DNA from 4 places in the Neorhizobium sp. DAR64860/K0K1 genome. Region 2 is predicted to be linked to each of the others. Evidence: predicted binding sites of a transcription regulator. Region 2 holds the regulator's gene; each other region holds the start of a gene.
What was found. The regulator LexA, encoded in region 2, represses DNA repair genes until DNA is damaged. The targets are predictions, from matches to a motif close to TGTTCNNNNTGTGTTCNG.

Region 1 (7,393 bases), 1.2 Mb from region 2:
TTCACGGTGCCACTGGTCTATGCGTCTTACGTGACGGCATTTCCGGTCAGCCTTGCGCTGGGCAGCCTGTTCGGTGCGGGCCTCGTTTACCGATATGGATTGCTTGCCGTCATGCTCGCCGTTCTCGTCGGTGCAGTTCTTCTCTACTGGCGGCTCCTGACGACGGTTGTCGGCGGTTCCCCATGGTTGCGGGCTTCGCTGCTCGGGTTCACCGTGTTGACCGAACTGGTCGTCGTGTCCTGGCTGGAGACAAGCCTTGGAGTGACGGTCGCATGATTGCCCACCGCGGACATTCTTCCCGCATTCCCAATCCAAGAGGTGCCGATGCCCAGCTACGCTGAAGTCCGGTTTTACGTGTCCGGCATCTGGCTGCTGATCAAGGGCGATGAGCAAGGGTTCAAACAGCTCGATCTTACCGATCGCGGCCTGCTGCGCTCCTTCTGGGCCTTTGTCTGGTGCCTGCCGGCGATGTTCGTCACCTGGGCCTGGTGGCGGATGATGTTTCTGCAGGCAATGCCGCCGGGCACGAAGACCGGTGGCCTGTTCTTCTTCCGGCTCGGCATGCTGGAGGCGATCGACTGGATCCTGCCGCTCATTCTGGTGGGCATCGTCTGCGCGCTGTTCGGGCTCGGCCAGAAATTCCCGACGATGGTGATCGTGGTCAACTGGCTGTCCGTGCCGTTTGCCTACGCCTATGCGGTTCTGGCGGCAGCCTTCATCCTGCCTGTGGGCATGACCGGGTTTCTGGCGCTCCTGCATCTGTCGCTGCTGGTTGCAGTCGTCGTCGCGCTGACGCGGGTGATGCGCATGCTTTGCGGCCCGCAGCCGCTGCTGGTGACGGCACTGGTGATGGTGCTGATCGTGCCGGACATGCTTCTGTCCGAGATGCTGCAGCGGTTTCTCGGCGTCTACCCTTCCTGACGGTCGTCGGGATAATCCACCTTCATGAAATAGAGGCCATCCGGCGGTGCCACAGGACCGCAGCGCTTGCGGTCGCGCGCCTCGAGCGCTGCCCGAACGTCTTCAGGCGTGACATTGCCTTGTCCGGCGATCTTCAGCGTACCCGCAAACGAGCGGATCTGGTTGTGCAGAAAGCTCTGGGCCGAGGCGCGGATCTCGATCAGATCGCCTGAGCGCGTCACGTCCAGCCGATCGAGCGTCCGGACCGGGCTTTTCGCCTGGCAGTGGGTGGAGCGGAAGGTGGTAAAATCGTGATGCCCGACCAGCATCTGGGCTGCGGCATGCATCGCCTCGTGGTCGAGAGGTTTTGACACCCACCACGCCCGGTTCGCCTCGAGCGCCAAGGGAGAAGGGCGGTTGAGGATGCGGTAGAGGTAATGCCGCTTGGTGGCCGAGAACCGCGCATCGAAGGTCTCGTCGACGAGGCTGACATCGATGACCGAAACCTTTTCCGATGCCGTCATCAGATAGGCGTTGACGGCGTTGCGCAGCTTGTACGGCACCCACTCGCGGGAAAGATCCGTATGAACCGTCTGGCCCCAGGCATGTACGCCTGAATCGGTGCGCCCTGCGCCACGGACCGATACGGTCTCGCCGGTCAGCTTCAGGATCGCTTTCTGCAGCGCGGCCTGCACCGAATGACCGTTGTCCTGCATCTGCCAGCCCACATAGGACGTGCCGTCATATTCGACGATCATCTTGTAACGCGGCATCAGGCCACCCGCATTCCGGCCGTGATCGCCGTGCCACGCAGGAAATCGGCCGCATCCAGCGCCTTGCCGCCGGCCTTCTGCAGCCGCGTCAGGCAAACGGTGCCATCACCGCAGGCGATCGTCAGGTGGTCGTCCAGCACCGTGCCGGCGTCTCCCTGCCCGGAGCCCATTGCGGACGAGAGAACCTTGATCCGTTCCGGCTTTCCGTTGATCTCGGCCTCGAACCAGGCGCCCGGAAACGGAGAGAGCCCGCGGATATGGTTGTGAACGTCGCGCGCCGGTCTCGAGAAATCGATGCGAGTTTCGACCTTGTCGATCTTCGACGCGTAGAGCACGCCGTCAGCAGACTGCGGTGTCAGCGGCAGGTCGCCGGCTTCGAGCTTCTCCATCGCCTCGACCATGGCGCGGGCGCCCGTCAGCATCAGCCGGTCATGCAACTCGCCTGCGGTCATGGCCTCGCCGATCTCGACTTCCCGGGTAAGCGCGACCGGGCCGGTATCGAGGCCCTTTTCCATCTGCATCACCATCATGCCGGTCTTTGCATCGCCAGCCATGATGGCGCGCTGGATCGGGGCAGCTCCGCGCCAGCGCGGCAGCAGCGAAGCATGGCCGTTGTAGCAGCCGAGCCGCGTGCCTGTGAGGATCGCCTCAGGCAGAAGCAGGCCATAGGCGACGACGACGGCGACATCTGCCTTGAAGGACCTGAAGGTCTCGCGGTCTTCCTCGCTTTTGAAATTGAGCGGTGTCAGCACCGGAATGCCGAGCAGTTCCGCCGCCTGATGCACTGGCGACTTGACGAGATCGAGCCCGCGGCGCCCGCCGGGACGCGGCGGCTGGCTATAGACCGCGACGATCTCGTGACCGGCCTGCTTCAAGTTCTGCAGTGTCGGCACGGAAAATTCCGGTGTGCCCATGAAGATGATGCGAAGAGACATGGACCTTTTCGCGCCCGCAAGGAACGCGCCTTCAAACCGAGAGTGCCTGCAAGCGATCGCTAGACCGCCTTTGCCTTGGCAGCCTTGGTGAACCTCTTGACCACCATTTCGCGCTTCAGCCGCGATATATGGTCGATGAACAGCACGCCGTCCAGATGGTCGATCTCGTGCTGAAGGCAGGTGGCGAGCAGGCCATCGGCCTCGATCACGTGTTCCTTGCCGTCGCGACCGATATGCTTGACCGTCACGGAGGCCGGGCGCTCCACCTCGGCATAGTATTCCGGGATGGAAAGGCAGCCTTCCTCATACACCGATCGCTCGTCCGATGAGCGGATAATCTCCGGATTGATCACGACGATCGGGTTCTTCTCGTCTTCCTCGCGCGACACGTCGACCACGAGAATGCGGCGGGCAACGCCGATCTGGATCCCGGCAAGGCCGATGCCCGGAGCGTCGTACATGGTTTCCAGCATGTCGTCCGCGAGCTTCAAAAGTGCGTCGTCCACCCGTTCGAAAGGCTTGGACACCTGACGCAGGAGCGGATCTGGGAGAATGATAAGCGGCTTGATCGTCATGGCGATCCCATAACCTATCTTTTTCGCCGATGGAACAGCCCCGGATCGCCGTTTTCGATCAATGTTCCCGTTTTGATCTTTCCAATCCGCGGTTTTCTGCTAGCTTGCCGCCATGAATGACCTGTTCACCGAGATTTCCCGTTTTCTGGAGAGCCAGCACCCACTGGTGCTGATGGCTGCTTCGTGCATCTTCGGCATGCTTCTCATGTTGTTTCTCATGCGCCTTTCCGGAGGGAATAGCCGTCAGGCGGAAGACGCAGAGGCCCGTATGGGCGAACTGATGCGGATGCAGGGGGAAATGCAGGGCAGGCTTTCGGCGATGGGCGAAACGCTCGCGGCACGTCAGGTCGAACTCAGCCAGGTCGTCGGCCAGCGGCTTGATGGCATGACCCACCGGATCGGCGCAACCATCACCGAGCAGACCAGATCCACCCATGACAACCTGCGCCAGTTGCAGGAGCGCCTGGCCGTCATCGATGCTGCGCAGAACAACATTCAGAGCCTTGCCAAGGATGTCGTCGGATTGCAGGCGATCCTCTCCAACAAGCAGACGCGCGGCGCCTTCGGTCAGGGTCGGATGGAAGCGATCGTTTCCGACGGCCTGCCGATGGGTGCCTTCGAATTCCAGAAGACCCTGTCGAACGGGTCGAGACCGGATTGCGTGATCCGCATGCCGAACGGCTTGCCACCTTTGGTCATCGACGCGAAATTTCCGCTGGAGGCATGGAATGCCTTTCGCGAATCGGCTGCACCCGAAGCGCGACGGGCCGCATCCCAGCAATTCCGTCGCGACATGGAAGTCCACATCCGTGATGTCTCGGAGAAATACCTGATCGCCGGAGAAACGCAGGACACCGCTTTTCTGTTCGTGCCGTCCGAATCGATCTTTGCCGAGATCCACGAGCATTTCGAGAGCGTGATCCAGAAGGCGCAGCGCGCGAGGATCGTCATCGTCTCGCCGTCGCTGCTGATGCTGTCGATCCAGGTCATCCAGGCCGTGCTGAAAGACCAGCGCATGCGCGAACAGGCGCATCTGATCCAGGGCGAGGTGGCCTTGCTGATGGAGGATCTCGGTCGCCTCGACGAGCGGACCCGCAAGCTGCAATCGCATTTTTTCGCAGCCCAGAAGGATGTCGAACAGATCGTGACGTCAACAGAGAAGCTCGGCCGGCGCGGCGCACGGATCGAAGCGCTCGAACTGGAAGCACCAGTGGCCGCCCCGATACCCCACGCTGGACCAACCCCCGCAGTTCCGGCATCCGGCGCAGTCGAGAGCCGCACCGGTTCGCTGCGCTTGAGGGTAGTTGACGAGGACTGATCCTCTCGGGCAGTGTCAGCCCGCATTTCACAAAACAGACAGGCACAGCATGATTACCGTCTTCGGCTCCATCAACATGGATCTCATCGCAACGACGGAGCGGTTGCCGGGGCCGGGCGAAACGGTTGTGGGGTCAACCTTTGCGACGGCCTCCGGCGGCAAGGGTGCGAACCAGGCACTGGCCGCCCGCCGCTCAGGCAGCGACGTGCGCATGGTCGGCGCTGTCGGAAACGACGGTTTTGCAGACCCGGCGCTGGCTTTGCTCCAGGCATCCGGAACCGATCTTTCAGCAGTCACGACGACGAGTACCTCGACCGGCACAGCGCTGATCCTGGTGGGCGATGACAGCGGCGAGAACATGATCGCCGTCGTGCCCGGTGCCAATGGCACGATCGGCGAGGCGCAGGCGCAGGGCGCGGTGGAGGCCATGTCTCCATCCGACACGTTGATGCTGCAGCTCGAGATCCCGCCGGCAGCCGTCGAGGCCGCACTCCGTGCAGCAAAGGCGAAGGGCATCCGGACGATGATCAACACTGCGCCGCTGACGGCCGATGCGGTTCGACTATCCGGCCTCGCCGATATCGTCGTCGCCAACGAGACCGAATTCGACCTTCTCGCAGGTTGCACGATCAGCGACGCCCAAGCGCGCGAAGAAGTTTTGCGCCGCCTTCACAGTGAGACCGGCCAGACGTTCGTGGTCACGCTCGGTAGCGAAGGTGTCGTTGCCATGCTTGATGGTGAAATCCTGTCGGCCAAGGGCCTGAAGATCGAGCCTGTGGACACGGTGGGCGCCGGCGATACGTTCTGCGGCTATCTGGCTGCAAGTCTCGATCAGGGGATAGGCTTTGCAGATGCCTTGCGGCGCGCAGCCGTTGCGGGCTCGCTCGCATGCCTTCAGAGAGGCGCTCAGCCGTCTATCCCTGAGGTATCGGCCGTTGAGGCGCGGCTCTGACACGTTTCTGACAGTTGATACGACTGGACCCGCCTCCCGGAAGGGAAGGCGGGTCCATCAGACGACTACCGGTCTAGTTCAGGGGGGCGTAGAACTAGAGGGGGCGGTCCGGCAGGTCGTCGATCGTGATCTGTCCGTCCTTGTTCGTGTCCATGCGGGCGAACAGCTTTTCGGTGGCAGCAGCGGCTTCTTCCTTGCTGATCTTGCGATCGCGGTTCTCGTCGATCATGCGGAACATGCCGGGGCCCATCATACCGTCGCCAGGTCCACCCCTCGGACCGCGATCGCGGCGAGCTTCCCGGCGCTCATGCCGGTCGTGGTGGCGGTCACGGGCCTGTTCGCGGTCGGCACGTGGTCCGTCAGCCTTAGGGCCCTCAGCCTTAGGGCCTTCACCCTCGGGTCCTTCTGCCATCGGGCCGTCTGCATCCGGGCCTTCGTCCTCAGCCTCTTCAGGCGTCGGCGGCGGGTTGTTCTTGCGGAACTCGGCCATCTTGTTGTCACGGAAATCAACCATTTCACCGCGGGTTATGGACCCGTCCTTGTTGAGGTCGATCTCGGCGAAAAGCGCTTCCTGGCGAGCGGTCAGCTCTTCCTTGGAAATCTTGCCGTCCTTGTTCGTATCCGCCTGCTTGAGAAGGCGAACGAACATTACATCCTGCATCATCGCAGCGCGTGGACCGCCATGCGGGCCGCCGTCAGGGCCTCCGCGCCGACCTTCATGGTGGCGTGGTCCGTCAGGGCCTGGTGCAGCGAAGGCGGGGATGGCTGCGCCAGCGATAAGAGCAGCGCTCAGGCTTGCCAAAACTATCTTCTTCGCGATCATCGAGTGGTCCTTTCCGGTTGCTTCGATAGCCTGAAGATAGGATCGGCAACTGGTCAAAACCACTTAAACATCTGTAATGTAGATGAACTTTTGGTAAGGCGCGGCCTACGCGAATTTGAGGCCTGACAGGAATGCGGTGAGATCGTCGGTGACGTAATCGATGTGATCGTCCTCGTCGGAAAACTTTTCCCAGCGCTCAATGACGACAGTATCGAGGTTGCGCGGCACCAGCAGCACCGTGCGCATGCCGAGCGCTTTCGGCGCGACGAGGTTGCGGGGCAAGTCCTCGAACATCACGGCATTCTTCGTATCGACCGTGTGGAGGGCCGCAAACTTATCGTAGGTCTCGCCGGCGGGCTTGGGCAGGTAACCGGCGGCGACGATATCGAAGATGTCGTCGAAATCGTCGAGAATGCCGAGAGCGCGGGCAGCCGCCTGCGCATGCGGCACGCTGCCATTGGTAAAGATGAACTTGCGGCCGGGAAGCGCCCGGATTGCCGCGCCCAGTTCCGGATGCGGCAACAGCGCCGAGTAGTCGATCGCATGCGCCTGTTCGAGAAACCCGTCCGGATCGATACCGTGGTTCAGCATCAGGCCCTGCAGCGTCGTGCCATGCTCGTGATAATACTGCTTCTGCAGCCGCTTGGCCTCGTCATGCTCCAGTTGCAGCAATTCCTGCACATAGGCCGTCATGTTCTTGTCGATCTGCGAAAACAGATTGACGTGATGCGGGTAGAGCGTGTTGTCGAGATCGAAAACCCAGTCACGGATGTTTGCGAAATCGGCGGCGTCGGGGGCAGTCTTCGGCGTCTTGTCCATAGCCGTGTTATGCCAGCGTTTGAACGGGGAAGAAAATCCGCCCCTACGAACATTTACACGCCGCGCCGACCTTGGCCGGTCGTGACCCTGCGTGATACCGCCTTGGGATGGAACTTTGGATCCCCATCACCATCGCTGCCGCTTTTTGTCAGAATTTGCGGTCAGCGCTTCAGAAGCATCTGCAAGGCTCGCTCGGAACCCGCGGCGCAAGCTTCGTGCGCTTCGGCTACGGATTTCCGCTCGCCGTCATCTACGTGCTCGTTCTGCATTTCGGTGTGGGCTATGCATTGCCCAGCCC
Region 2 (7,393 bases):
GGCTTTGGTTTACATAAGTTCCGACAGGTCAACAATGCTGACCTATCGGTTTTTGGTACGGTGCGATCACGAATTGTAAAACGCAAAAGCCCGCGCAGATGGCGCGGGCTCTCGGATAGTCTGCCTCAGTCGACCGGAATGATCAGGCCTTGAGGATCGAGCGGCCCGCGTAGGCGGCCTGCGGCCCAAGCATTTCCTCGATACGGATCAGCTGGTTGTACTTGGCCAGACGATCAGAGCGCGACAGCGAACCGGTCTTGATCTGTCCGCAGTTGGTGGCGACGGCGAGATCCGCAATCGTCGAGTCTTCCGTCTCACCCGAACGGTGGGACATGACGGCCGTGTAGCTCGCCTTATGCGCTGTTTCGACAGCATCGAGCGTCTCGGTGAGCGATCCGATCTGGTTGACCTTGACGAGGATCGAGTTGGCTGTGCCCTGGCGGATACCATCGCGCAGACGGGCCGAGTTGGTCACGAACAGGTCGTCGCCGACCAGTTGCACCTTGGAGCCAATCTTGTCAGTCAGATACTTCCAGCCGGTCCAGTCGTCTTCCGACATGCCGTCTTCGATCGAGATGATCGGGTACTTGCCGGCAAGTTCTGCCAGGTAATCGGCCATTGCTTCCGGCTCGAGCGAACGGCCTTCGCCTTCCAGCTCGTACTTGCCGTTCTTGAAGAACTCGGTGGCTGCGCAATCAAGCGCCAGGTGGACGTCATCGCCCGGCCGGTAGCCGGCCTTTTCGACCGACTTCATGATGAAGTCGAGGGCTTCCGGCGCGCTCTTCAGGCCCGGCGCGAAACCGCCTTCGTCGCCGACATTGGTGTTGTGGCCCTGCGCTGCCAGTTCCTTCTTGAGGACGTGAAAGATTTCTGCACCCATGCGCACGGCATCCTTCAGCGTCTCAGCGCCGACGGGCATGATCATGAATTCCTGGAAATCGATCGGGTTGTCGGCGTGAGCGCCGCCATTGATGATGTTCATCATCGGGACCGGCAGAAGATGGGCGGAGGCGCCGCCGATATAGCGATAGAGCGGCAGGCCGGACAATTCGGCGGCGGCCTTGGCAACGGCAAGCGAAACGCCGAGAATGGCGTTTGCACCCAGGCGCGATTTGTTCGGGGTGCCGTCGAGCGCGATCAGGGTCTTGTCGATGTGGATCTGGCTTTCGGCATCGAAGCCGCCGATCGCGTCGAAGATCTCGGTGTTGACGGCTTCGACAGCCTTTTCGACGCCCTTGCCACCATAGCGCTTGCCACCATCGCGAAGTTCGACGGCTTCATGCGCGCCCGTGGAGGCGCCCGACGGAACGGCGGCGCGGCCCATCGAGCCGTCTTCCAGATAAACATCCACCTCGACGGTCGGGTTGCCACGGCTGTCCAGAATTTCGCGAGCGATGATGTCGGTAATGGCGGTCAAGGGTCTCTCCTCGGTTGATGTGCGAGCCTGAATTCGCAGGCTCAGCGAACAGGCGTGTCATCGACATTGTGCGATCGTCGATGACACGCGGATTACAATCCAGTCAATTCGGCGGTTTTTCGACGCCGTCAGCCTTTTGCGATGGCGTCGAAGGCCAGCAGCTTTTCCAGAAGCCGCGGCATGTCCTTCAGGTGGACCATATTCGGACCGTCGGACGGTGCGTTGTCAGGGTCTTCGTGGGTCTCGATAAAGACGCCAGCAACGCCGACGGCGACGGCTGCCCGCGCCAGCGTTTCGACAAATTCGCGCTGGCCGCCGGAAGAACCGCCCTGGCCGCCCGGCTGCTGAACGGAATGGGTCGCATCGAAGATGACAGGGCTTCCGAGAGACGCCATGATCGGCAGCGAACGCATGTCGGAGACAAGCGTATTATAGCCGAACGAGGCGCCGCGCTCGCACAGCATCACATTCGGATTGCCGCTTTCGAGGAACTTCGCCTGAACGTTCTTCATGTCCCAGGGCGCCAGGAACTGGCCCTTCTTCACGTTGATGGCGCAACCCGTCTTTGCGGCCGCGACGAGCAAGTCGGTCTGGCGCGACAGGAAGGCGGGGATCTGCAGGATATCGATCGTATTGGCCACGAGGCCGCACTGCTCTTCCGTGTGGATGTCGGTCAGAACCGGAAAGCCGTATTCCTTCTTGAGATCGGCAAAGATTGCCATCGCGTTGTCCAAGCCGATGCCGCGCTTGCCGGAGATCGACGTGCGGTTGGCCTTGTCGAAGGAGGATTTGTAGACGAGGCCGATGCCGAGCTTCTTGCAGAGTTCGACAAGCGTACCCGCGATCATGAAGGCGTGATCACGGCTTTCCATCTGACAGGGACCGGCAATCAGCGAGAGCTTTGCCGTGTTGGAAAAAACGACTTTCGAACTCCCCTCGCCCACGGACACTTCAGAATTGGCGGAGACTGTCATTTCACTATTCCTCGAAACCGAAAACCACACCTTGCCCCGGGGCTGCCGACACGATCACGCGGCCATCCCTGCGGATGAATGCGACGTCATTAGCAGCAAGGGTGATCTCTGTCACGGCGAGATCGGTGGTCTTAAAGATGATCCCGCGCGCAGCGAGGCGCGACGATAACAAGGGCTTCATCGAAGACCGGAACTCGTCGCTGAACGTGTCGTTGGATTGAATGCGGATGCTGGCATTGGCAGCTTCGATCCGCAGACCGTCTTTCCCTTGCTCGGGCTGAGTCTCGAACACGGTTTCGAAAAGCGGCAGAAACTCCAGCGGGTCATCTGCAGAAAAGACGATCTCTCGAAGGCCTGTAACGGCGTTTGCGTGCTCATCAAGACCACCGCGATCTGCCGGTAATGCGGCCATGCGCTGGCAGGAAAACAGCAAGATGTCATCGACCTCGGGGACTGCCGCGAACGCCAGACGGAATGAGACTTCGCTCTCCCCACCATCGGGCAACTGCATCGGGCGGGAGAACTGAAGCATCTCGCCCGCAGACATGTGCCCGTCCACAAAACGGCTATGATCGGCCGATGCATCCTGCGTCCCGACGACCACCGCCGATAGACCTTCCCTTTTCCGCTGGCCGCGAAAGCGGATGTCGCGATCGGTGAACACGTTGCCTCGTTTTGCCGCAAGCGAGGCTTGCCGACGGTTAACAATGGCCAGTGGCTCGAGGTACGAGCCATCCGCGAAGAATATGCAGGCATTGGCTGTGCCGAAAGGGTGAACACCTTCAGGTGCCACAGTAAAGCCGAGAGCGGTCAACCTCCCCCGCGCTGACGCCAGATCTGCAACGGGCAGAACCAAATGATCGACTGACTTGTTACCCACTTACACCCCCAAAGTCTTATTCCGCAGAACATTGGCTATCGCGGGAAACTCGGCAAGTGCTGCGCACGAACTGAATACGTGATCGAACGCTGAAATGAGACTATTCTTGAGCAGAAATTTGGGGCTTGCGGAACACAGATAGAACATATAGCGTCCGTTCTGCATTTGTTTCCAATTCTGAGGGTCCCGTCCATGCTGACACGCAAGCAACAGGAGTTACTTCTGTTCATCCACGAGCGGATGAAAGAATCAGGCGTGCCGCCGTCGTTTGACGAAATGAAGGACGCTCTCGACCTTGCATCGAAGTCCGGCATCCATAGGCTGATCACCGCGCTCGAGGAGCGTGGCTTTATTCGCCGTCTGCCGAACAGAGCACGCGCGCTCGAAGTGATCAAGCTGCCTGACGCCTATGTGGCGAACCTTCATCCGCGACGGGGATTTTCTCCCAGTGTCATCGAGGGAAGCCTCGGCAAAACGCAACCGGTCGTCGCTCAGAAGCCGGCGCCGGTCATGGCGGACAATCCGTTCTCGACAAACATTCCGGTCATGGGTCGAATCGCTGCCGGCGTGCCGATCTCCGCGATCCAGAACAACACCCACGACATCGCCGTTCCGATCGAGATGCTGGGTTCCGGCGATCATTACGCGCTCGAAGTGAAGGGCGATTCGATGATCGATGCCGGCATCCTCGATGGTGATACCGTCATCATCAAGAATGCCAGCACCGCAAGTCCGGGCGATATCATCGTTGCCCTGGTCGATGAGGAAGAAGCGACCCTGAAGCGGTTCCGCCGCAAGGGTGCATCGATCGCGCTGGAAGCGGCGAACCCCGCTTACGAGACCCGCATCTTCCCGCCCGACCGGGTGAAGGTCCAGGGCAAGCTTGTCGGCCTTATTCGCCGCTATCATTAAGAACGCTGTTATCCCGGAGATGCGCAGCAACAGCCTCCGGGATGCCAAAGTCGAATTGTCGCGTTCGCCAGTCATAGAACCGGTGGACGGTCCACGGACGGCTTGAGGTCTGTGCGCTGTCTCGCATCGCCGCCGTAATCTTGATGTCTGGCGCTGTCGCGTTCGGAATAATGGTGATTTCCAGTGCGCCAGTCCGGCGCAACGTCCGCCCGCTGAGAAGCAAGGCGCCGGAGCGGCAAGTATCGAAGCGTGCGCCGGGCGAGACGATGATCCGACCGAAATCGCAGGCAAGATCGGTGTATCGGTTGTCTTCGACAGTGACGATCCGGATGTCCTGAGCAGTCTGCGCCGCGCACAGGATTTTCGGCAGACAGGCAAATCGTCCGGGCGTGAATGCTTGAAGAAAGCCCCTGACATATTCGATTTCCCGGCGCGTCAAATCCGGTCGCGAATGTGGTCTAGGTCGTCTGTCATCACTTTTCGCAAGGCTGGCACCTCGCGCTGGTTCCGAAGAGGCAAGAACCGGCAAGGCGAGCGGTTGTTCTCCGGTCTCAAGCACCAGCGCTCGCCGCCATTGATCGTAGATAAATCCCGGCGGCCGGGTTCGATTGAGGGTGATCTTGTCATCCTGGATCAGTCCCACTGACGCGCCGTCTTCGGATATGACGATATCAGGCCTCGGCGCCGAGCCTGAGCGGACCGCAAAGAGCAAAGCCACCGCCATGAACAGCGCGCCTGTCAGCCTCAGCGGCGTGCGCAGCAGCGTCAGAAGCAGAAAGCCTGCCGTCGCCAGCGGCAGGAAAAGAGGGTTCTGCCGGCCGATGGCAATATCGCCGCCCCATGCGGCAACGATCTCGGCAATGCGAATGACGATCCGCAGCCCCTCGCCCATGATGAACAGAAAGGGAGCATCCAGCCCGAACGGCATCAGCAACATGCCAACAAGCCCTGCCGGCATCACCACGAAGGAAATGATCGGCATGGCCGCGAGATTGGCCGCGAGGCCGTAGGTGGTCAGATGGTGGAAATGCTCGATCGAATAGATCGACGTCGAAGTACTGCCGATCAGCGACGTCACCACGATCCCGGCAATGAAATGGAACGTCGCCGCGACACCCGTTATCCACCGGTTGCTACCTTTTGTATCCTCCTTACCTTTCGCGAAATATCGCGTCCAGAGGGCGAACCCTGCCACCAGTGCCGCGGTTGCCGCAAACGACATCTGGAAACTCGGACCCAAAATCTCCGACGGCGAGATGGCGAGGATGATGATTGCCGAAAGGGCGACGTTGCGAAGGCTGATGGAGGGTCGATCGACGAGCACGGCGACCAGCATCACCGCCATCATGATATAGGCCCGCTCGGCGGAAACCCCGAACCCGGAAATCAGGTAATAGGCGGTCGCCATGACAAGCGCACCGAACGCGGCAAACTTCTTGATCGGATAGGCCTGCGCAAAGCCTGGAAACAGCGACAGGACGGAGCGAACGCCGACGAAGAAGATACCGGCTGCCAGCGCCATGTTGAGGCCTGAGATCGCGACGATATGGGCCAGTCCGGACAGACGAAGCGCCTCGGTCGTCTCACGGGAAATTGCACGGCGCTCGTCGGTCACGATTGCGGCAGCAAAAGCGCCCGCATCCCCCTTGACCGTATCGCGGATGCGATTGCCGATTGCGCTGCGAAGCGCAAAAAGCCCTCGCTGCATGTCCGACCATAACCCGGGTTGGTCATCGATCGCCAGTTGTACGCTAGGCGCGCCGTAAAAGAAGCCAACGGCCCCGATTTGATCGAAGTAGGAGGAGAAGGCGAAATCGTTCAATCCGGGAAGCGCCGGGCCAGAGGGTGGCGACAGACGGGCACGGCCGGAAACGCGCTCTCCGATGTCTGCAGGGTCGTGTTGGCTTCTGGCAAGAACCGAGACGCGCTGTGGCGGTCGTGAAAGCGAGGGCTCAGATGTCTGCTCGATCCTGAGGATATAGCGCCAGCGGCGCTGTGCATCGGCTTCGCGTCGTTCGACAATCCCGCTGATGGTCGTCGTGACGGGCGAATCGAGCACGACCGTCGAACACCGCCAGGTTTCGAGCGCTGCCAGCGCAGAACCGGAGAGAAGCAGGCAGAGTACAAGGTTGGCACGAGACAGTGGATGCGCGCGATACCGTGTCAGCCCTGCGGTCACCATCGAGATCGCAAGCATGGTTGCGAGAATGAATGGCGATGGCGTCCAAGGAAGTGCGAACCAGGTCGCAGCGCCGGCGCCTAGCAAGACAGGCAGGAAGAGGAACACATGACCGTGGGAAAGCTCCTCGCTCAACGACGTGCACAGCCATTTGGAAACGGGCCGGTCTCTGACCACGTATCCCAGGAAAACATCCTCGGAATGATGGTCGTTTCGACCATCATTCCTGACTTCCGCGGGCATTGTCTGCGATGCCGATTCGGGCGTCCAGAGTGCGATTGCGTGGGGTGTCGAAGCAAGCATCATCGGCTTGCTGCTGGCTGCCTCAAAAATCGCTCCGCCATTCGCCATGATGGTTTATCCCGCCGGCTCCGCTGCAGAGACGGTGATTGATAAACGCAACCTGCGCGTTTATATTCTCCTCGTCAACACATTCGCCAAGCTGCGGTTTTCCTTCACGTTACGGCCTCTTACACCATGAGGTTGGGCATCTTTTAAACGTGGCCTGCCTAAATTATTTTCGCGCTGCACAAAATGTCGCAGGAGCGCTTGGCATCACCTTTAGGATCATATAGCTAACTTGCGACGCTTAACTCTTATGGCGCTTTCTGGGCGCCATGCCGCCAACAGGTTGGAGGATCAGAATGACGGAACAAAGCGCAAATCTCGTACTTGGTGATAAGACAGTCGACCTCTCGGTGCGATCGGGCACCATTGGGCCGGATGTTATCGATATCGCAGCCCTGTACAAGCAAACCGGTGCCTTCACCTACGACCCCGGCTTCACGTCGACTGCATCCTGTGAATCCAAGATCACCTATATCGACGGCGACAAGGGTGTTCTCCTGCACCGCGGCTACCCGATCGAGCAGCTTGCTGAACAGGGTGACTTTCTTGAAACCTGCTATCTGCTTCTCTATGGAGAACTGCCGACGGCTGCCCAGAAGAAGGACTTCGATCATCGCGTAACCATGCACACCATGGTCCACGAGCAGATGAGCCGCTTCTTCACCGGCTTCCGCCGCGATGCG
Region 3 (7,393 bases), 1.3 Mb from region 2:
GATCGCGTCGTCGCCGGAAAGCTGGGCGGTGATGTCGAGCAGGTATTTGGCGTTGAAGCCGATTTCCATCGCGTCGTATTCGTAGCCGACAGCCACTTCTTCCGTGGCGCTGCCGGAATCCGGGTTGTTGACCGTCAGCATCAGCTGCCCTTCGGACAGCGACAGCTTCACGGCACGTCCGCGCTCGGAAGAGATCGTCGAGACGCGGTCCACGGCCTTGGTAAAGCTCTGGCAGTCGACGCGCATTTCCTTGTCGTTGCCGGTCGGGATGACGCGCTGGTAATCGGGGAATGTGCCGTCGATCAGCTTCGACGTCATGACGATGCCGCCGATCGAGAGGCGGATTTTGGCGTCCGAGACTTCCACCGTCACGAATGCTTCCGGATCATCGACCAGCTTCTGCAACTCGCCCACGGTCTTGCGCGGCACGATGATGCCGGGCATGCCTTCAGAGCCCGAAGGCGCCTTCAGGTCTGCGCGGGCGAGACGATGGCCGTCGGTTGCGACGGCGCGCAGCTTCAGGTCGCCACCGGCCTCGATCGTGTGGAAGAAGATGCCGTTCAGATAATAGCGTGTCTCTTCGTTCGAGATCGCAAACTGGGTGCGATCGATCAGCATCTTGAGATCGGTCGCCTTCATCTTGAACGTATGGCTGAAGCTGCCGGCTGTGAGATCCGGGAAGTCCGTTTCCGGCAGGCACTGCAGCGAGAATTTCGAACGGCCGGACTGCACGGTCATCGTCGCGCCGTCGGCGCTGGTGGCAAGCAGCACTTCAGATCCGTCCGGCAGCTTGCGGACGATTTCATAAAGCAGATGCGCCGGCACGGTCGTGGCGCCGGCCTGTTCCACCATGGCCGGTGTCGATTCCGTCACTTCCAGATCAAGGTCCGTCGCCTTCATGTCCAGGCTCGCGTCGGACGCGCGCAGCAGGATGTTGGACAGGATCGGAATCGTGTTGCGCCGTTCCACGACGCGGTGCACGTGATTCAGCGACTTCAAGAGATTGGAGCGCTCAAGAGTAATACGCATGGACACTATCGCTTTCGACCGTGGCGATCCGGCTTGGCGGACCACCTGATATTCTCTGCCGGCCATTGCGCAGCCGGAACATGTGGACGGGCAAAATGGCAGACATTCGGATGCGAAAGCAAGAGCAGAACGGACCCTGCGCCATTTGAATTGCTTGTTCATACCGCACTTGCACACAGAAAACGCAACGCGGCGAAACCGGACGCGCAAAACATCGCCGGCCTCTGCTTGCCGAAGCCTGCGGCCTCGACCATAACAGGCGATGACCCTCGACCAATCTTCAGAGCAATCCACCGAAATCGCCGCCGAACCCGTCAAGGGACAGCGCGGCTATCGCGTCGGCAACACGTTTATCGCTTCCCGCCCCATCGAGCCGGCGCTCTATCTCGTCGCAACCCCGATCGGCAATCTCGGCGATATCACGCTGCGCGCGCTCGAAACCCTGTCCGGCGCCGATGTGCTCGCCTGCGAGGACACAAGGGTCACCCGCGTGCTCCTCGATCGCTACGGCATCGTCAATCGCCCCTATTCCTATCATGAGCACAATGCCAACGAGGCCGGGCCGAAGCTGATTGCGGCACTCGAAGCCGGCAAGTCCGTGGCGCTGGTTTCCGATGCGGGCACGCCGCTGGTGTCGGATCCCGGCTATCGGCTCGGCCAGATGGCGATCGATGCGGGTTATCGTGTCGTGCCCATCCCCGGCGCATCTGCCCCGCTTGCGGCCCTCGTCGGTTCCGGCATGCCGTCGGATGCTTTCCTGTTCGTCGGTTTTCTGTCTTCCAAGGATAAAGCCCGCCGCGACCGGCTTGCGGAACTTTCAAAGATCCCGGCAACGCTGATCCTGTTTGAATCTCCCCATCGCATTGCCCACACGCTCGTTTCTGCAGCCGATGTGCTCGGCGGCAGCCGGCTTGCCTGCGTCTGCCGGGAACTCACCAAGACCTACGAGGAGTTTCGCCGGGGCACGCTGGCCGAGCTTGCCGCCCATTACGGTGACGGCCACAACGTCAAGGGCGAGATCGTCCTTCTGATCGAACCTCCAGCACCTGAAGAGGCGCCGGGCGAGGTGGAGGTCGATGCCATCCTGCAGGACCTTTCCAAAACGCATCCGACCGCAAAGGCTGCGACTGAAGCGGCAAGGATCACCGGCCTGCCGCGCAAGGATCTCTATCAGCGCCTGATCGCCATGAAGAACGGGACCTGATGGATCGCGATGGCACAACGGGATGAGATCGGCGCCAGACGTCGCAAGGCAGAGCGCCGCGGCCATGTCTCGGAATATGTCGCTGCTGCCTATCTCCTGCTGAAAGGCTATCGCATCCTCGCCCTTCGCCACCGCACGAAACTGGGCGAGATCGATCTCATCGCCCGCAAGCGCGATCTCGTGGTCTTTGTCGAGGTGAAGGCTAGACGATCCGAGATGCAGGCGCTCGACGCCGTCTCCTTCGCATCTCAGAAACGGATCCGGGCCGCGAGCGATCTCTGGCTGCAGAAACGCAAGGACGTATCCGGGTTATCGCAGCGATACGACATCATCGCCGTCCTGCCGGGAAGGTTTCCGCGCCATTTCCAGGATGCGTTCTAGGCCTCTGGCAGCGCAGGCCCCATCGTCGGTCCTGCTGATTATCCGGGCCAAGGTTGCCTTTCGGGGTTCGTCGTCCTACATCAGGCGGGCCAATCCTAGGGGGCTGAAGTCATGGCGAAAATTCGCAAGGTCGCATTTCAGATGGACCACATTTCCGGCATCAACATTGCCGGCGATTCCACATTCGCCATGGCGCTCGAAGCGCAATCGCGCGGTTACGAGCTGTTCCACTATACGCCCGACCGCCTGACGATGCGCGACGGACGCATCTTTGCAGCTCTCGAGCCGCTGCAGGTGCGCGACATCAAGGGCGATCACTTTACCCTTGGGGAAAAGCAGCCGACCGATCTGTCGACGATGGATGTCGTGCAGCTTCGCCAGGATCCGCCCTTCGACATGGGCTACATTACATCCACCCATCTTCTGGAGCGCATCCATCCGAAGACGCTCGTGGTCAATGACCCGGCCTGGGTGCGCAACTCGCCGGAAAAGATCTTCGTTACCGAGTTCGCCGACCTGATGCCGCCGACACTGATCTCCCGCGACCCGGCGGAGATCGCCAAGTTCCGCCATGAGCTCGGCGACATCATCCTGAAGCCGCTTTACGGCAATGGCGGTGCCGGCGTGTTTCATTCCGCCCGCGATGATCGCAACTTTACCTCGCTTCTGGAAATGTTCGGCCAGATGTATCGCGGCGAACCCTATATCGCGCAGGCCTACCTTCCGGCAGTGCGCAAGGGCGACAAACGCATTCTTCTCGTTGACGGCGAACCGGTCGGCGCGATCAACCGCGTGCCCTCGGAAACCGACAGCCGCTCCAACATGCATGTCGGCGGCCGTGCCGAGGCGACCGATATCACGCCGCGCGAAAAGGAAATCTGCGCCCGTATCGGGCCGGCTCTGCGCGAGCGCGGCTTCATCTTTGTCGGCATCGACGTGATCGGCGATTACATGACCGAGATCAACGTCACATCTCCGACGGGCATCCGCGAAGTGAAGAAGTTCGGCGGTGCTGACGTCGCGAGCCTCATGTGGGATGCAATCGACGCCAAGCAGAACTGATAACCGTTCACATCTGTTCTCGTTATGCAACCTGATGCACGCTGTCTTCGTCTCATGCGCGAAATTGTTCACTGCCTGTTCTTGAAATTCGCCAGCAATCGTGCAAGCTTTCAACCTGTAGCACGGTAGGCGGGAATATCCCCACCTTAGCTTGCGCATGTGGGCGGGTCGGAATGGTCGCGCGTATCAGAACGGTAGCATTTCAGGGCATTGAAGGCATTCCGGTCGATGTGCAGGTCATGATCGGCCCTGGCAAGCTCGGCATGCATATCGTCGGGCTGCCGGACAAGGCAGTGGCCGAAAGCCGCGAGCGGGTGCAGGCAGCCTTGCACGCCTCCGGCCTCGCCATGCCGCCCAAGAAGGTCACGGTCAATCTCGCCCCGGCGGACCTGCCCAAGGAAGGCAGCCATTTCGACCTCGCGATCGCATTGGGCCTGATGGCGGCGCTCGGTGCCGTGCCCGCCGATATGCTCGCCGATTATGTCGTGATCGGCGAATTGAATCTCGATGGAACGCTTGCAGCCGTCGCCGGTGCGCTTCCGGCAGCCATCAGCGCCAACGCAATCGGAAAGGGGCTGATCTGCCCGGCAGAGAGTGGCGCGGAAGCGGCCTGGGCAGGCCCCGGCGTCGATATCTTGGCCCCCCGCAGCCTGATCGCGCTTGCCAACCATTTCCGCGGCACGCAGGTCATGTCGCGCCCTCAACCGGCCGTGCGCGCACCGCCCGCCAATCTGCCTGACCTTGTCGATATCAAGGGCCAGGAAAGCGCCAAACGCGCGCTCGAAGTCGCGGCTGCCGGCGGCCATAACCTCTTGATGGTCGGTCCGCCCGGTTCGGGAAAATCGATGCTCGCCGCCCGGCTTCCATCGATATTGCCGCCGCTATCGGCCACCGAACTGCTCGAAGTCTCGATGATCCACTCCATCGCCGGCCAGCTTTCGGGCGGAAAGCTGTCGGATCGGCGGCCCTATCGCATGCCTCACCATTCCGCCACGATGGCGGCACTGGTCGGCGGCGGTCTGCGCGCGAGGCCCGGAGAAGCCTCACTCGCGCATCACGGCATCCTCTTTCTCGACGAGTTTCCGGAATTCTCGCCCCAGGTTCTCGATGCGCTTCGCCAGCCGCTGGAGACTGGCGAATGCGTCATCGCCCGGGCCAACCACCGGGTCTCCTATCCGGCCAGCATCCAGCTTGTCGCTGCGATGAACCCGTGCCGCTGCGGTATGGCGGGCCAACCGGGGCATAGCTGCGCCCGAGGTCCGCGCTGCGCTTCGGATTATCAGGCGCGTATCTCCGGCCCGCTCATGGACCGCATCGATATCCGTATCGATGTGCCTGCTGTCTCGGCAAGCGATCTAATCCGCCCGGCGCCAGCAGAGCAGAGTGCCGGTGTGGCAAGGCGGGTGGCGGCCGCTCGCGACAGGCAGAGAGAGCGTTTTGAAGGCGAGGGCCAGTACACGGTTCTCACCAACGCGCGGTGTTCCACCGCCATGATCGAGAAATTCGCCGAGCTCGATCCGGGCGGGCTGCAATTGTTGCGCGACGCGGCAGAAAAGCTCAAATTCTCCGCCCGCGGCTATCATCGGGTCTTGCGGGTGGCGCGGACGCTGGCCGATCTCGACGAGAAGGACGGTATCGGCAGAATTCACCTCGCCGAGGCGATCTCGTATCGGATGGCCGGGGAGCGGCCCACCGTATCCGCATGATTGACCTTAGACGTCACGGGGTTCTGACGAACTTCAGACGCCGGTGGATCCGAACCCGCCGGCGCCGCGTGCCGTCGAACTTGCCTCGGTCACTTCGACGATCTGCGCCTGGGTCACGGGCGCGACTACCATCTGCGCAATCCGCATGCCGCGGGTAATGACGAAATCCTCGTCGCCCAGATTGATCAGCAAAACCTTCACTTCGCCCCGGTAATCGCTGTCGATCGTGCCGGGCGTGTTGAGGCAGGTGATGCCGTTCTTAAACGCCAGCCCCGAACGCGGGCGGATCTGGACCTCGAACCCGGAGGGGATCTCGAACACGAGGCCGGTCGGCACAAGGGCGCGCTTGCCGGGTGCGATCGTCAACGGCTCGCCATCGGTCACGGCGGCGCGCAGGTCCATGCCGGCAGCACCTGATGTCTCGTAGGCGGGCAGATCCAGGTTCTGCCCGTGCGGCAGACGCAGGACATTGAGGGCGGGTGAGGAGGGGGCTTGAATGGTCATTGCTCATTACTTTGCGCCGCAGCGCGGCAGGTCAATTGCAATGGCGGGCTTTAGTCGCTAGATACCGCGGCAATTCACAGGATATAAAAGATGGCCGAAACCATTGCAGAGGCGGTCTCCCGCCGCCGCACATTCGCGATTATTGCGCATCCGGACGCGGGCAAGACAACGCTGACGGAAAAGCTGCTTCTGTTCGGGGGCGCCATCCAGCTCGCCGGTGAGGTCAAGGCCAAGAAGGATCGCATCCAGACGCGGTCCGACTGGATGAAGATCGAACGCGAACGCGGCATCTCGGTCGTGACGTCGGTGATGACGTTCGAATATGCCGACAAGGTCTTCAACATTCTCGATACGCCCGGCCACGAAGACTTCGCGGACGATACCTATCGCACGCTGACGGCTGTGGATGCGGCGATCATGGTCATCGATGCCGCCAAGGGCATCGAGCCGCGGACGCTGAAGCTGTTTGAAGTCTGCCGCATGCGCGACATTCCGATCATCACCTTCATCAACAAGATGGACCGCGAAAGCCGCGACATTTTCGAGGTTCTCGACGAGGTCGAGGAAAAGCTGGCGCTGGATACGGCCCCCATCACCTGGCCGATCGGTCGTTCCAAGAGCTTCTGCGGAACCTACCACCTGGCCGATAACCGGGTGCGTGGTCCAGACAGCGAGGACGCGATCTCGGTCAACGGACCGCAGGCCGTCGCCGACCGCCTGCCGGAAAACGAACGCGCGGCCTTCGTCGAGGAAGTCGAACTGGCGCGGGAAGCCTGCCGCCCGTTTGACAGAAAGGCCTTTCTCGAGGGTCACCTGACGCCGGTCTTCTTCGGCTCGGCGCTGCGCAATCTCGGCGTCCGGGATCTGATCACGGCACTGGCCGATTTTGCTCCGCCGCCGCGTGACCAGGTCGCCGATATCCGCACCGTGCATGCAAGCGAAGACAAGATGACGGCCTTCGTCTTCAAGATCCAGGCCAACATGGATCCGAACCACCGCGACCGTATCGCCTTTGCGCGCATCTGCTCAGGCAAGCTGGAGCGTGGCATGAAGGCAAGGCTTGCCCGCACCGGCAAGCAGATGGGCCTCACGGCGCCGCAGTTCTTCTTCGCCTCTCAGCGTCACATCGCCGATACCGCCTTTGCCGGTGATGTCGTCGGCATCCCCAACCACGGCACGCTTCGTATCGGCGACACGCTGACGGAAGGCGAAAATCTCGTCTTCCAGGGCGTCCCGAACTTCTCGCCGGAAATCCTTCGCCGCGTCCGTCTGGAAGATGCGATGAAGGCGAAGAAGCTGAAGGAAGCCCTGCAGCAGATGGCGGAAGAGGGCGTCGTGCAGCTGTTTTCGCCGGAAGACGGTTCGCCCGCCATCGTCGGCGTCGTCGGCGCGCTGCAGCTCGACGTTCTCAAAGAGCGGCTGTTGGGGGAATATACGCTGCCGGTCTCGTTCGAAATGTCCCGCTTCTCGGTATGCCGCTGGATCTCGTCGGATCAGCCGGCGGAGC
Region 4 (7,393 bases), 1.1 Mb from region 2:
ACCGAGCTTGCGTTCGATGGTTCGTGGCGAGCCGACCGCTGCGTAGCGCAACGTGTGCTCCACATTCATCTTCTCCATCGGCGTCCAGAAACCGTCCATCGTATCGAGCGGTTTCGGGAAAAGGCCGCGGACGTTCTTGCGCAGGTTGACAAACTGCTGCTGCGACGAGGTGAAGAGCCTGTTTGCTTCCTCATCCGTATCTGCTGCCACACCCATGACACCGGCCATCACATACGGTTTGTCGAGATCCGCCGAGGGCTGGAAGCGATCGCGGTAGATGGCGATCGCGTCGAGCAGCATATCTGGCGCAAAATGCGAGGCAAACGCGTAGGGGAGACCCAAAGCGGCCGCCACGTGGGCGCTGTAGGTCGAGGAGCCGAGCAGCCAGATCGGCACATTCGCCTCGGTTCCCGGCACGGCAAGGATTGCCTGGTTCGGGACGGGCGTTCCAAGCAGATGCTTGAGCTCGACGATATCCTGCGGGAAGTTTTCTGCGCCCGCATCGAGATTGCGTCTCAGCGCATTTGCCGTGCGCATGTCGGTTCCGGGCGCTCGGCCGAGGCCGAGATCGACACGGCCGGGGAGCAGCGCTTCTAGCGTGCCGAACTGTTCGGCAATCACAAGAGGAGAGTGGTTTGGCAGCATGATGCCGCCGGAGCCAACCCGGATGGTTTTGGTCGCGGCGCCGACATGGGCGATGACGAGCGCGGTGGCCGCGCTGGCAATGCCCGGCATGCCATGGTGTTCGGCAAGCCAGAGGCGGTTATAGCCATGCTGTTCGGCCTTGATCGCAAGCCTGCGGGACTGGTCGAGAGCCTGGCTGACGGAATACCCTTCGCCGATCAGCGAAAGGTCGAGAATGGAAAACGGGATCATCGGCATATCCTGAAATGGATAGGAAAACGTGTTCTCCCTATCTAGGCAGCCGGTCTTGCAAATACGACCCCGCCGGCGATGAAAGTCGCTAGGCGGGGTCGGTGGAGGTCCGACAGTGAGGTCGCTGCCTCAGGTCTTGATCAGGCGCAGGAAGGGCTTGCGACCTCCCGACGACGGGGGCGATCCTTCAGGCGGAAAGACTGGCGGCGCCGGCAAAATGGTCACGTCGGAGTAGCGTGCGGCAGCGCGATCGATCTCGCCGATGCTGCGGTTCAGGCTGTCGAGAACAAGCGGCGTGGTCAGGATTTCGGGGGCCTGGGCATCCTTTGCCTTGGCCATTTCGTCGAGTTCGCCACGGATAGCCTCGGCCTCGGCCGCCTGATTATCGGCGGATTCGGTCAGTTCCTCGACATTTTGGGCCAATGCATCGACGTAAAGGCCGATCGCACGCAGTTCGCGCTCGATCTCTTCGGTCTTGGCGCGGATTGCGCTCATGCCTGTAGCACTGGACGTGCCGGCCGACAGTTCCATCGTCTCGATCAGCTTCAACGCGGCAGCAACCGCTTCGCGCGGTCGGCGCATGTCGAGCTTGGTGTTGTGGGCGATCGTGCCGACATGACGGGTGATTGCCTGACGCTGCTTGGCGCTTCTCTCATGCGCGCTGGTCTTTGACTTCGCGCGGGTAATCCTGTCTGCCTGATCCTGGCGGGCCTGAGCCTGGCTGCGCAGGATGGCGGCCATGGCTTCGGTGTCGGCCCGCATCGTCTCGACACTCGAAACGACGGTGCCGATGGTCCGGTCGATTGTTGCGAGTCCACGATTGAAATCGCGGCGCATGCCCTCGAAACGCAGGGGCATGGGTTCATCAAGTGTGGTGCGGATATCACCGCTTGCAAAGCGGCGCAGACCGCCGTCCAGGATGTCGGCGGTTCTGCGAAGATCGCGCAGCTCGGTCTCATTCCGATCATAGTCCCGTATCATTCGGGCGCCTCCTCGTGATTCTTAAGAAACCCTTTGTGACGAACCAACGCCATTAGGAAAAGGTTGTTGCGGTTGGATCACCACTTCTGCCCAAAACGATGCGGTTATGGTTAACAAAATATGAACGCTTCCGACGGCTTCGGTCCGCATGTTGGCCTGCAGAGTCACTCCGCGTTTCGGCCTTGGCGCAGGATTCCCGGCGTGACACAACAGTTGCCATGACAAAACCGATTCGCATCATCGGCATCGATCCGGGGCTTCGCCGCACAGGGTGGGGTGTTATCGAGACACTGGGAAACTCGTTGCGCTTTGTGGCATCGGGGACGGTCGTGTCCGACGGTGACATCGACCTTGCCTCGCGCCTCTGCCAGCTGCACGATGGTCTGGCCGAAGTTGTGCATACCTACACGCCAGACGAGGCGGCGGTCGAGCAGACGTTCGTCAACAAGGATGCGGTGGCGACGTTGAAGCTTGGTCAGGCGCGTGGCGTCGTGATGCTGGTGCCGGCGCGTGCCGGGTTGCCTGTTTCCGAATATGCGCCAAACGCGGTCAAGAAAGCGGTCATCGGCGTTGGCCATGGCGAGAAGCAGCAGATCCACATGATGGTGAAGATCCTGATGCCGAAGGCGGAGTTCAAGGGTAACGATGCCGCCGACGCGCTGGCGATCGCCATCTGCCACGCCCATAACCGCGTTGCAAACCGCATGCGCCAAGCTTTGGCCGGCTGAAGCATCAGCCTCCTCTGTTCTTGACTTGTTCTGCCGCCCTCAGTAGGTATTTCGGCAGAGGCCGTACGCTCGCATCGGCTTCTGACGCGCGATGCAGCGCGCTATCGTGCCTGTTTCCCGATGCTCGGCATCATGATTTCCGGAACCCATTCTCCTTCATCCTCAGCGGCGGACCTAAAACATGATCGGCAAGCTCAAAGGCACTATCGACGAGATCGGCGAGGACTACGCGCTCGTTGACGTGCACGGCGTCTGCTACGAAGCCTTCTGTTCGGCCCGCACGCTGGCCCGCCTCAATGTGGGCGAAGCGGCAGTGCTGTTTATCGAGACCTATGTGCGCGAGGACCAGTTGAAACTGTTCGGCTTCCTGTCGGCACTGGAGCGCGAGTGGTTCAACCTCCTGCAGAGCGTGCAGGGCGTCGGCGCCAAGGTGGCGCTGGCCTTGCTTTCAACGCTGACACCGGGCGAACTGGCCAATGCGATTGCGCTGCAGGACAAGACCGCAGTTTCGCGGGCACCCGGCGTCGGCCCCAAGGTCGCCGTCCGCATTGTCACCGAACTCAAGAACAAGGCGCCCGCCTTTGCCGGCGAGGCATCCGCAAATATCGGCTTCAAGCAGGAACTGGGCGAGGGCGTGGCGTCTGCGCCCGTCAGCGATGCGGTCTCGGCGCTCACCAATCTTGGCTATTCCCGAGACCAGGCGGCCAATGCCGTCGCCGCAGCTTTGAAGGCAGCCGGTGAGGATGCCGACAGCGCCAAGCTGATCCGGCTGGGTCTGAAGGAACTGGCGAGGTCGTGATATCCGGGGTAAGCACTGGGATATCGATCGGGCCAGACGATTACGGGAAGTAACAGATTGGGTGCGTTCACGACCATGGCTCTTGAAGGTCAGATCACGATAGCGATCAAGGATCGCGACGTGGCGAGAGTTGCTGCTCCACATGGCCGGTGCCACTGCTCCATGACATCAGACACAAAGGCCGCATCCTGCGCGCCCGAGATGGAAATTCTTGCATGACCGACGAAAACCGCCTCATCTCGCCGGAAAAACGGGGCGAAGATTTCGATACGGCGCTGCGCCCGCAGTCGCTCGACGAGTTTACCGGGCAGGCAGAGGCTCGCGCCAACCTCAAGATCTTCATCGAGGCCGCCAAGAACCGGGGCGAGGCCCTGGATCACGTGCTGTTCGTCGGCCCGCCGGGTCTCGGCAAGACCACGCTTGCGCAGATCATGGCCAAGGAACTGGGCGTCAATTTCCGCTCGACCTCCGGTCCTGTGATTGCAAAGGCCGGCGATCTGGCGGCGCTTCTGACCAATCTCGAAGACCGAGACGTGCTGTTCATCGATGAAATCCACCGTCTCAACCCGGCGGTCGAGGAAATCCTCTATCCAGCGATGGAAGATTTTCAGCTCGATCTGATCATCGGCGAAGGGCCATCGGCACGGTCGGTGAAGATCGACCTGTCGAAATTCACGCTGGTTGCTGCCACCACCCGTATCGGGCTGTTGACGACGCCGCTGCGCGACCGGTTCGGCATTCCCGTGCGCTTGTCGTTCTACACGGTCGAGGAACTGGAAGGTATCGTCCGGCGTGGTGCGCGCCTGATGAACCTGCCGATGACCGATGGCGGCGCGCGCGAGATCGCACGGCGCGCCCGTGGCACGCCGCGTATCGCCGGACGGCTGTTGCGCCGTGTCCGCGATTTTGCCGAAGTGGCGCGTGCGGAAGCCGTGACCAAGGAGATCGCCGACGAGGCGCTGATCCGCCTCAATGTCGACCACGCCGGTTTCGACCAGCTCGACAAGCGCTATCTCAACATGATCGCCGTCAACTTCGGCGGCGGGCCCGTGGGTATCGAGACGATCGCGGCGGGACTTTCGGAGCCGCGCGACGCGATCGAGGACATTATCGAGCCCTACATGATCCAGCAGGGCTTTATCCAGCGCACGCCGCGGGGCAGGGTGCTGACGGCAGTCGCCTGGAAGCATCTCGGCCTGCAGCCGCCCAAGGATATGGACGCGGCCCAGTTCAGGATCAGTTTCGACGATGAGTAAAAGCGACGAACCCCAGGATTTGCGCATCCGGATGAAGTTCAAGCCGAAGCGCATTTTTCAGATGCGCATCGCGGGGCTTGGTTTCCGCGATGGCCATGTGCTGGTGCACCGCGCCGTGCATGAGACGTTCTGGACCTTTCCCGGCGGACGCGCGGAAGTGGGCGAAACCTCCGAGGAAACCCTGAAACGCGAGATGGTCGAGGAACTCGGGGTCGAGGTGAAGGTCGGACGGCTGCTGTGGGCGGTCGAGAACTTCTTCCGCTACGAAGACCGCGACTGGCACGAACTCGGCTTCTACTACCTGATGGAGCTGCCGGAGAGCTTTCCGTTTCATCCGACCGATATCGTCCACCGGATCGTCGACACGCACGAACTCGAGTTCAAGTGGGTGAAGGCGACGAGAGATTCGCTGAAGGCGCTGGATATCCCACCGTATTTCATCGCCGACGAAATCGAAGATCTGCCCACGAGCCCGAAACACGTGGTCTGGCGCGATGGCGATCTCGATCTGAAAGACTGATGTTGGAACATCCTTTGCTCGCTTGAGTTTTTTCAGGAGTAGAAGGAGATGATCCATGCAGAAGATCAGCGTCGGAAACGAAGTCGAATGGAAATGGGGAAAGTCGAAGGCCGAAGGTAAGGTCGCCGAGAAGTTCACCAAGGATGTCGAGCGCAAGATCAAGGGCAAGACGATCAAGCGCAAGGCAGATGCCGACAAGCCCGCCTTCCTCGTCAAGCAGGAAGACGGCGACAAGGTTTTGAAAAGCCAATCGGAGCTGAAGAAGACCGATGGCTGAAAGATCTTCGCACGACCATCAGCACGAGCAGTCTAAGACTCGCGCGCGCAGCCCGTCCAAACCATCGCAGCTTGACCACAAGCCGCCAGCCGACGTTGCGGCTGCGGCCGAGAAGGGCTTGAAGCTGCGCGCCGAATATCGCCGTGGCGGCACGACGGTCGGGATAGCACGCGCTCGCGATCTTCAGCATCGCAAGCATCTGTCGGAACAGACGGTGAAGCGGATGGTAAGCTACTTCAAGCGTCACAATGTCGACAAGCGCTCCGACAATTTCGGCGACGACGGCAACCCATCTGCTGGTTACATTGCCTGGCTTTTGTGGGGCGGCGACGCCGGCCAGAAATGGGCCGAAGAGCACATGAAGCAGATCGACAAGACGAAGCAAGAGGCCAAGACGCAACGCACCTCGTCCCACTAGGATCGTAGCGGGGATAAGATCAGGAGGAGGCGAGGCGGCGGATTGTTTGTGCAAGCAACGGTTTGCCACCGCCCCTCCAGCCAAGCGCCTCGATCTTTGCCGTCGGCATGACGCGCACTCGCGACAGATCAGCCTTCTCGGGCAAGCGGCGGCCATTGTCGACGTGACTGAGGATTTCGCTTCGATCGGTGAGTATGTCTGACACGTTGAAACTTTCGCCGGCGATCCTGGAGGCTTCGGCTTCCAGCATCAGACGAACGGCGGAGCCGACATCGCTGCCGTTTACTTCCGTTCCCGCACGCGGTTCAATGACGCCGCCGGAACGGTAGGTTTCAAACATCTGATCCCATTTGTTGGGTCTCAGATGTCCGTAGACACCGGTCAACCGCAGGCTTGCGGTCGAAAAGTGCGCGTCGCAAAGCCCGGCGACTGCCAATTCGCCTTTATGCTTGATTTCGCCGTAGAGACTTGTCGGTGACAGATCCGTGTCTTCGATCAGCGGCAACCCGTCAGGCAGGCCGTCATAGACAGCGCGGCTGGAGATGAGGACGGCGCGGCGGAGACCGGCTCGTTTGGCAGTCTCGAACAGTTTCATCGTGCCATTGAGGTTCATGCGGGCAAACCGCTTGGGATCGTCGCCTTCGCCGCCGCGATATTTGCCGGGGACATGGTCAAAGGCGGCGTGGACGAAGAAATCGGCACCGGTGAAGGCATCAATCTGGTCGAGATCGGGATCGAGCGAGAGGGGGACGAATTCGACGGGTTTTGAGAACAGGTCGGGTTTCGGTTGTGTCCGGCCGCCGACAATAACCTGATAGCCGGCGCCCAGCAGCGCCTCTACGACATAGCGGCCCACAAGCCCGGTCCCGCCCGAGACGAGAACCTTCATGGGAGGCGCGCCGGATTGGGCAGTGCGGATATGTCAGGTGAGCGGCCTTCGTAGAAGTCCCGCCAGAGATCGATCAGCGGCTTCAACTGCTGCGCCTTCGGGTGATCCTTCTCCCATGGCTTTTCATACTGGTAGTGGAGGATGCCGATGCTCTTCCAGTTCCAGAGATCGGGCATGGCGAACCACACATATTGCAGCATGTTCATGGTCACCGGCAGGCCGTGCCAGTCCGGAAAGAAGTGTTCCAGAAACGTCTGGTCGGTGCGGCGCCAGAAGACGTCGGGCACATCCAGCGCTGCCATCATGGCGTCGAAGGTCTGCAGCGAGGGTTTGGCTACGAAGACGCCGGAGTTCATCCGTTGGAAGTCGGCCATGCTCTCGTAGACGTTCGGTGCCGCGGAAAACTCCGGATAGGCGAACAGCTTGTCGATGTTCTTCAGCACCAGCGCGTCCGCATCGACGAAAACGACCTTGTCGTAGTCGGTCAGCTGCCACAGGCGCAGCTTGCAGAAATTGTCGAGCGGCGTGTGGAACTCCGGCTTGTTGCCTTTGGTAAAAGGCGCCGCGCCATGCAGGTTCTTTCGGGCGTGACGGTCGTTGAACGCGTCGGACAGCGGAAGGTGTGTGACTTCCACCATACGGCAGCCCA

Region 1: a site for LexA is predicted at 3,246-3,263, ahead of def (peptide deformylase). Genes of this name have one in related genera too.
Region 3: a site for LexA is predicted at 3,742-3,759, ahead of ACQY1J_RS19260 (YifB family Mg chelatase-like AAA ATPase). Genes of this name have one in related genera too.
Region 4: a site for LexA is predicted at 1,967-1,984, ahead of ruvC (crossover junction endodeoxyribonuclease RuvC). Genes of this name have one in related genera too.

Annotation. Positions count from the first base shown of each region.
Region 1 is NZ_CP191459.1:2,954,233-2,961,625, reverse strand. Features, by position in the region: gene ACQY1J_RS18875 (hypothetical protein) at 1-276, shown strand, start outside; gene ACQY1J_RS18870 (hypothetical protein) at 325-921, shown strand; gene truA (tRNA pseudouridine(38-40) synthase TruA) at 909-1,673, opposite strand; gene fmt (methionyl-tRNA formyltransferase) at 1,673-2,608, opposite strand; gene def (peptide deformylase) at 2,668-3,183, opposite strand; gene ACQY1J_RS18850 (DNA recombination protein RmuC) at 3,389-4,501, shown strand; gene ACQY1J_RS18845 (ribokinase) at 4,551-5,453, shown strand; gene ACQY1J_RS18840 (EF-hand domain-containing protein) at 5,548-6,276, opposite strand; gene ACQY1J_RS18835 (pyrimidine 5'-nucleotidase) at 6,382-7,095, opposite strand; gene ACQY1J_RS18830 (DMT family transporter) at 7,203-7,393, shown strand, end outside.
Region 2 is NZ_CP191459.1:1,757,745-1,765,137, forward strand. Features, by position in the region: gene eno (phosphopyruvate hydratase) at 143-1,417, opposite strand; gene kdsA (3-deoxy-8-phosphooctulonate synthase) at 1,546-2,391, opposite strand; gene ACQY1J_RS13135 (VOC family protein) at 2,396-3,271, opposite strand; gene lexA (transcriptional repressor LexA) at 3,464-4,183, shown strand; gene ACQY1J_RS13145 (ComEC/Rec2 family competence protein) at 4,164-6,713, opposite strand; gene gltA (citrate synthase) at 7,007-7,393, shown strand, end outside.
Region 3 is NZ_CP191459.1:3,035,685-3,043,077, reverse strand. Features, by position in the region: gene dnaN (DNA polymerase III subunit beta) at 1-1,029, opposite strand, end outside; gene rsmI (16S rRNA (cytidine(1402)-2'-O)-methyltransferase) at 1,292-2,233, shown strand; gene ACQY1J_RS19270 (YraN family protein) at 2,243-2,614, shown strand; gene gshB (glutathione synthase) at 2,726-3,676, shown strand; gene ACQY1J_RS19260 (YifB family Mg chelatase-like AAA ATPase) at 3,850-5,382, shown strand; gene dut (dUTP diphosphatase) at 5,416-5,886, opposite strand; gene ACQY1J_RS19250 (peptide chain release factor 3) at 5,977-7,393, shown strand, end outside.
Region 4 is NZ_CP191459.1:696,940-704,332, forward strand. Features, by position in the region: gene ACQY1J_RS07910 (LLM class flavin-dependent oxidoreductase) at 1-876, opposite strand, end outside; gene ACQY1J_RS07915 (hypothetical protein) at 1,006-1,857, opposite strand; gene ruvC (crossover junction endodeoxyribonuclease RuvC) at 2,076-2,585, shown strand; gene ruvA (Holliday junction branch migration protein RuvA) at 2,767-3,384, shown strand; gene ruvB (Holliday junction branch migration DNA helicase RuvB) at 3,600-4,640, shown strand; gene ACQY1J_RS07935 (NUDIX hydrolase) at 4,672-5,160, shown strand; gene ACQY1J_RS07940 (DUF2945 domain-containing protein) at 5,216-5,437, shown strand; gene ACQY1J_RS07945 (hypothetical protein) at 5,430-5,855, shown strand; gene ACQY1J_RS07950 (NAD-dependent epimerase/dehydratase family protein) at 5,875-6,744, opposite strand; gene ACQY1J_RS07955 (glycosyltransferase) at 6,741-7,393, opposite strand, start outside.